2 linked regions of the Hahella sp. HNIBRBA332 genome follow. The protein of the gene in region 2 interacts with the protein of the main gene of each other region in a pairwise test. Links are inferred from orthologs where the notes say so. Each region holds a gene or a part of one and is shown on either strand. Other genes may lie near its edges. The genes, in order: O5O45_RS14945 and dsbD.

Evidence for each region.
Region 1: the proteins of dsbD (region 2) and O5O45_RS14945 interact in binary tests that used the Escherichia coli proteins (3 or more experiments, as listed by UniProt). The link is inferred for Hahella sp. HNIBRBA332 from one-to-one orthologs.

Annotation. Positions count from the first base shown.
Region 1 is NZ_CP132203.1:3,384,337-3,387,654, forward strand. The notes cover bases 312-3,311. They hold O5O45_RS14945 (DsbE family thiol:disulfide interchange protein), read right to left. Parts: upstream 2,094-3,311; coding sequence 1,530-2,093; downstream 312-1,529. Other genes in these bases: ccmI (c-type cytochrome biogenesis protein CcmI), read right to left, coding at 312-1,035; O5O45_RS14940 (cytochrome c-type biogenesis protein), read right to left, coding at 1,048-1,533; O5O45_RS14950 (heme lyase CcmF/NrfE family subunit), read right to left, coding at 2,093-3,311. Outside these bases: more of ccmI, read right to left, coding at 1-311; more of O5O45_RS14950, read right to left, coding at 3,312-3,318. UniProt on the Escherichia coli protein: Involved in disulfide bond formation. Catalyzes a late, reductive step in the assembly of periplasmic c-type cytochromes, probably the reduction of disulfide bonds of the apocytochrome c to allow covalent linkage with the heme.
Region 2 is NZ_CP132203.1:1,120,982-1,124,184, forward strand. The notes cover bases 265-3,149. They hold dsbD (protein-disulfide reductase DsbD), read right to left. Parts: upstream 2,720-3,149; coding sequence 809-2,719; downstream 265-808. Other genes in these bases: O5O45_RS05250 (DMT family transporter), read right to left, coding at 265-764. In the rest of the region: more of O5O45_RS05250, read right to left, coding at 1-264; O5O45_RS05260 (elongation factor P hydroxylase), read left to right, coding at 3,154-3,203. UniProt on the Escherichia coli protein: Required to facilitate the formation of correct disulfide bonds in some periplasmic proteins and for the assembly of the periplasmic c-type cytochromes.

The sequences.
Region 1 (3,318 bases), 2.3 Mb from region 2 along the record:
GGTTTTACGCACCACCGCCAACGGCATGCGCGTACCGTCTGCTGGCCGCGCGAGGATAAACACGGTATCGCCGGGCTCAGCCTTGCCGTTCAGACTTTCACCCAGACTGACTTGCAATTGCAGACTGGCTCCGCCTGCCGTCTGCGCGGGTTGCTGATCCGCTTGCTCCGCAGCCAATTGCTCCGCTCTCGCTACGCCATTGCGAATCGCCGCGGCATTCGGGTCGTTCGGGTTCAGTTCAATAATACGGCGCCAGAACTTAGCGGCTTCAGCATAACGTTGTTCCTGAAACGCCGCCACGCCAAGAATACTCAGTGAGCTACCTTCATTGGGATCGGTTTTCAGAGCCTGCTCCAGAGCCGCCCTGACCGGAGCGCTCAAACGCCCTTCCTTGAAGAACAGCGCCTGCGCACGCAGCCCATGAGCCCCAGCGGGGTTCTCGCCCTCCGCCGTCAGCAGCTCCGCCAATTGGCGAAACGCCTCCTCTGCTTCCACGTAACGCTGCATGGTCATCAGGGAGCGACCCAATAGCGCCCAACCTTCGATATTATCCGGCTGCTCCAATAGACGATCACGCAATCGACGCAAAATCTCTTCAGGATCGTTTCCCGCCAGAGCCAACTGCAGGCGAGTCTCTTTCATCCACTCCACCTGACGCAGGCCTTTATAGTCGCCGAACTGCTGATACATCAGCAGCGCTGTCACGGGAACGCCCACCACCACCAGAACCAGCACCAGAATCTGCCGCATGCGGCTGCTGCGATACGCTGTATTCTGCGCGCCCGGCTCAGCGTCGTTCAACAGCGACTTTTCCAGTTCAATATGCAGATCGTGAAATTCCGTATCGCTGATTTGTCCGGCCTTCAGCTCCGCACGCAACTCGGTTAGACGATCTTCGAACAACGCTACGTTGGCGGTGTCACGACGCGCGCCAGCGCCCTGTGAACCGGATTTCAGGATGGACAACAAAGGAACGGCGATGATCGCTATCGCCAATACCGCAATAAGGACGATAGCCAGCCAGAATACTGTCATTCGGAATGCCTGTTATTTCTGCTCAGATTCTTCGGAAGAGGTTTGCTGCAACAAGGCGCGCAAACGCGCCTGTTCTTCGTCGCTCAACTCGGTGGACTCTCCCAGAGAGCGACGTCTGCGGCGAGCGACATACAGCAAAATGGACAAACCCAGGGTCACCACTGTCACGGGCCCCAACCACAAAGCGGCGGTTTGCGCGTTCAGCCGCGGCCGATACAACACGAAATCGCCATAGCGGTCCACCATGAAGTCAACAATGTCGTCGTCGCTCTTCCCTTCTTCAATCATTCGATGTACTTCACGACGCAAATCTTTGGCGATGGGCGCAGTGGAGTCAGAGATATTCTGATTTTGACACAAAGGACAACGCAGCTCGTAAGTCAGTGTCTGATAGCGCTCGCGGCCTTCTTCGCTACTGAACTGGTAGTCATCAATCGCCCAGGCGACAGCGGACATCCACAGCGCAGCCAGGGATATCAGTAATCTTTGCGCGATCATGAGCCAGGCTCCTCAACCCCATTGGCGTTCGCCATCTTCAAATTACGCAGCATCGGCGCCAGGGTCTCCCGCCAGACTTTTTCATTCACCACGCCCACATGGCGATAACGAATCACGCCGGCGGCGTCGATCACATATGTCTCAGGCGCGCCATACACGCCCAGATCCAGCCCCAAACGCCCTTCCTGGTCGAAAATCACAAAGCGATAGGGGTCTTCCAGCGCCTCAAGCCACTTCTTAGCCGCGTCGCGATCGTCTTTATAGTTCAGACCGATTATCGGAACGTTGTATTCCTTAGCGAGTTTAAGCAAGTAGGGGTGCTCCACCCGGCAGGAAGGACACCAGGTCGCCCAGACATTGAGCAGCATGGGTTCGCCCTTCAGGTCCGCTGGCGTCAATTCCCGATCAGGGTTGTACAGTTCGCCCAGCTTAAACGCGGGCACAGGCTGATCCTTGCGCGCCAACTCCAGCTTGGAGGGATCGTTGTCCATGTTCTGATTGAACAGAATGACTACCGCAACAAACGCCAGCAGGGGAACAAATAAGAATAACCGCTTCATCACGCCTGCTGTCCTCCCAGCGCATCGGCGTCGCCACGCGCTGGCGCCTGACCGTCTCCGCTGTCCATGGCGTCCGCCGTTGACAGCTTGCGTTTCAGCTTGATGCGATAGCGTCTGTCCGCTACCGCCAGAAAGCCGCCCCATGCCATAAACACGCCGCCCAGCCACAGCCAGCGAACAAAAGGCTTGTATTGGACACGCATGGTCCAGGACTCATCTTCCAGGGATTCGCCCAAAGAAACGTAGAGATCCCTGAACAGCCCCGGATTGATGCCTGCTTCCGTCATGACGTTACCGGATACCTGATAGCGGCGTTTTTCCGGATGCAGAACATGCAGTACATCACCATCGCTGTCGAGGATCGAAACTGTCGCGCGATCACCGATAAAGTTGGGACCGCGACGCTGGGTTTCTTCATCGAAACGAAAGGTGAAACCCGCCAGCTCGACCGATTGTCCCGGCGCCAGACGCACGTCCCGCTCCTGCGTGTACTGCGACACCATGGTCGCCCCAACGATGGTCACCGCCAGGCCCAGGTGGCCCAGCACCATGCCTTTGTAGCTCCGCGAGGTGCGCAGCCAGCCACGCAAACGCCCTTGTGAGGAGGCGCTTTTGAGCCAGGCGTCGCGCAGAGTCGCTGCAAACAGCCAGACGGCGATGAAAACGCCAATGACCGCCATCAAATGGATTTCCCCATACATCCAGGGAATCACAACGGAAAGAACGGTGCTGATCGCCAGAAACATGGGAACAGGACCAAGCAGCTGCGCCGCCCTGGTGTCCTTCCAATGGCTGTACATGCCCACTCCCATCACAATGACCAATAAAGGAACCAACAGGGAGAACATCAAATTGAAATAGGGCGCGCCCACGGAGATTTCTTTATCCATCCACTCCGCCACCAGCGGAGCCAGTGTGCCAATCAACACTGTCAGCATGGCCACCACCAAAATGATGTTATTGACCAGCAGGAACACTTCACGGGATGTTTCGCTGAAACCGATGCGGCTTTTTACCACTGGCGCGCGCAGGGCGTATAGCAGCAGCGAGCCGCCAATCACCACGCCTAGCATCATAAGCACGAAACGCCCCCGTTCAGGATCTGAGGCGAAAGCATGTACTGAGGTCAAAATGCCGGAGCGAACCAGAAAAGTGCCCAGCAGGCTAAGCGAGAAAGCGAATATCGCCAGCAGTACTGTCCAACTTTTGAATACGCCGCGCTTTT
Region 2 (3,203 bases):
AGCCATCCCAATAGGCCGGCAATTGGCAGCGACGCGTAGCTGTACAGGCCGATTTTGCCTGGCGAAGCCAGTGTATAGGCGTGGGTGGTTGATAGTTGGCCGACGGTCGCCAATATGGCGAATAGAAACAGCCAGACCAGGGTGGCCGGCTCCAGCGCCTGCCAGTACCAGAGCATGGGGATGCATGACAGTAGCGTGCTGAACAGGTTGAAATAGAAAACGATGCGGACGCTGGGCTCGGTAGAGCCCAGGCGGCCAATCACTACTTTGGCGCCGGCGGCGAACAGGGAGCCGCACAATCCCGCGAGGATGGCGAGGCGTCCTGCGGCGGCAAGGCTGTCCGGTTGCAGGATAATAATGACGCCTAGAAATCCCAAGCCCAGAGAAAACGCCAAAATTGGCGTTGGACGCTCGCGTAGCCAGACCCAGGCGATGACTGGAATAAATAGCGGCAGCATCAGCTTCAGCATGGTGGCTTCCGCCAAACGAATGGACGCGAAGGTGTAGATCAGACAGGAAAAGGCGGCGACGCCCAGGGCGGCGCGGAGAAAATGGAGCGGCAATCGCTGGGTTTTGAAGGCGCTACGCCCTGAGCGAAGTAGAAGCGGAGTAAGAAAAGCCAGACCGAAGAGATTGCGGAAAAACACCATCTGCCAGACGTGGGCTTCCAGGCTGATATGTTTCACCACCATGCCGGTAAGCACGAAAAAGCATTCGCCGAGAATGATGAACGCCACTCCCCGCAGGAAACGATCTTGCGGCATGCGCTGACAACCCTTAATGATGGATGATTGCGACGCCGGGCAGTTTATATATCTTTAACGTGATTAAGAAGCGCGTTTTTGGAGATTTCGCCCAGGAAGCGTTTGGACGCCAGTTCTGCGCCATTGGCGTCGAAGAAGACGAATGCGGGAGGTCCAAATATGCCGTAGCGTTTGAGCAGCGCCTGATTGCCTTGGTCGTTTTCAGTGACGTCCGCCTTGATAAGGTGAAAGCGGCTGAGTCCCGCTCGCACCTCTGGTAGAACGAAGGTCTCCCGTTCCATGATCTTGCAGCTGATGCACCAATCGGCGTAAAAATCCACCATGACGGGCTTGCCGCTGGCGGAGGCTTTGGCGACCTCTTGATCGAGCTGCTCTGGTGAGGTGACTTTGACAAAAGATAGCGGCTGTGCGGCTGATCCACCAGGGGCCGCCATCGCGGATTTGATCGCATAGGGCGCCAGAGGTTGCAGCGGGTCGTTGGCGCCCGCCGCGGCGCCCAGCATCAGGGTGACGGCGTAGACGAAGAACACCAGCCCCAAGCCCTTACTAAGCTTCTGCCAGCCGCTCCAACCAGATTCGACATTGGTGAAGGCGCCCATGTAAACCGCAGAGACGCCGATCAATACCGCCCACAGTGTCAGGGTCGCCTCCGGCGGCAGGATACGCTCCAGCATCCAGATGGCCACGCCCAGCAGGGCGACGCCGAAGACATGTTTCACATGCTCCATCCAGGCGCCGGCGCGGGGCAATAGTTTGGTGCCGCCAGTGCCGAGTATCAGCAATGGTAAGCCAATGCCCAGGCTGAGGCCGAACAGCGCCATGCCCCCTTTGAATGCGGAGCCTAGATAAGCCGCGTATCCCAGCGCGGCGATGAGCGGCGCGGAAACGCAGGGCGACACCACCAGCGCGGACAACAGGCCCATGATGAAAACGCTGAAGATTTCACCACCCTTTTGCTTGCTGTTCAGGCCGCTGAGCCTGTCGCGCAAAAACGAGGGCATCTGCAGCTCGTAGAATCCAAACATGGATAAAGCCAGGAACACAAACAATCCGCTGAACAGGATCAAGATCCAGGGTTTTTGCACCTGCGCCTGAATGTTGGCGTCCTGACCCAGTTCGCCGAAATGGCCTGCGACAGCGCCCAGCGCGGTATACACGGCGGCCATACCCATGATGTAGCTAAAGGACAAGATAAAGGAGCGCAGCAGAGTGACTTCTTTTTGTCCGACGATGATGCTGGACAGGATGGGTATCATGGGGAACACGCAAGGCGTGAATGCTAAACCTATCCCCACCGCCATCAGGATGAAAAAACTGAACAGCAGGCCTTGGGCGATGAGGTAGTCCGTAATCGAAGTGGATGACGTGAAGTCAACGTCAGCGGCCTTGCTTGCTGGGATGCTGGAAGCGGCTGAGGAACCGCCTTGGTTGGCTGAGGGCGGTGTGGATGAGGGAGTCTTGCTTGTGGTTGCGGCTGGCGTGGCGCCATCCGACTCCGTTCCGATAAAAAGCGCTGTTTCCGTTTGCGGCGGATAACACAAACCGGCTTCCGCACAGCCCTGATAGCGTACTTTGAACTCGACTTCGGCGCCGTCCTCCGCCGCTACCGGCACGCGGATTGTGAGCTCATCGTGATAGACGTAGACCAGGCCAAAATAAGGATCTTCTTTTTCCTCGCCAGGGGAGGAATAAGTCCAGCGCCCTTGCGCTACGCCCTCCGCGTCTGTCGTCACGGACATGCGGTCTTTGTACAGGTAATAGCCGTCAGCAATCGCCCAATGCAGGACTAGCTCGTCCCCTTCCACCGATGACGTGAACCGGTAGGCCTCCTCTACGGGCAGGAATTCCGGTTCGGCCAGAAAGCCGCTGTTGTCGCCGAACAGATTGCTTTCCGCTCTGACTGTGGCGCAGCAAAACAGCGTCAGTATGAATAGGGCTCTGAGTAGTAGGGGCATGTTTCTCGCTACAGGTGCTTAAAAATTAAAGTGGCGCTATCCAGCGCTCCTGTTTCCCGGGCGTCCCTTCGGTTGCGCGGGCATGGACTGGTTCAATATGACAATTTACTGGCTAAAAGGTTCAAAAAACTTGAACTTCTCGTTGAAATTACAATTGATTACCTTATCCATAAAATCGATAATCGGCCATCATAATCCAAGGCCCCTGTCTGCGCGACTTTCTGCGGTTAAGTTAAACTATTTTTAAGGTCCGCCTGAATGTATCGCAACACCTATACTCTAAGTGCTTCGCACAGGCGATGGGGCATCCATAAGACGGGCATGCCGCCCGGCTTGATTGTAGCGACACGGAGCTGTCACGCATCGGGGTTTTTTACGCGTTGTCGAGTTATTCCAGATTAGACTTCTCCATGCCGGCCGCTAGGGCGCAAGACTTGCAGCTATTATTCGACGGTTTGTTCCGGGAAACATTGAATACAGTGCT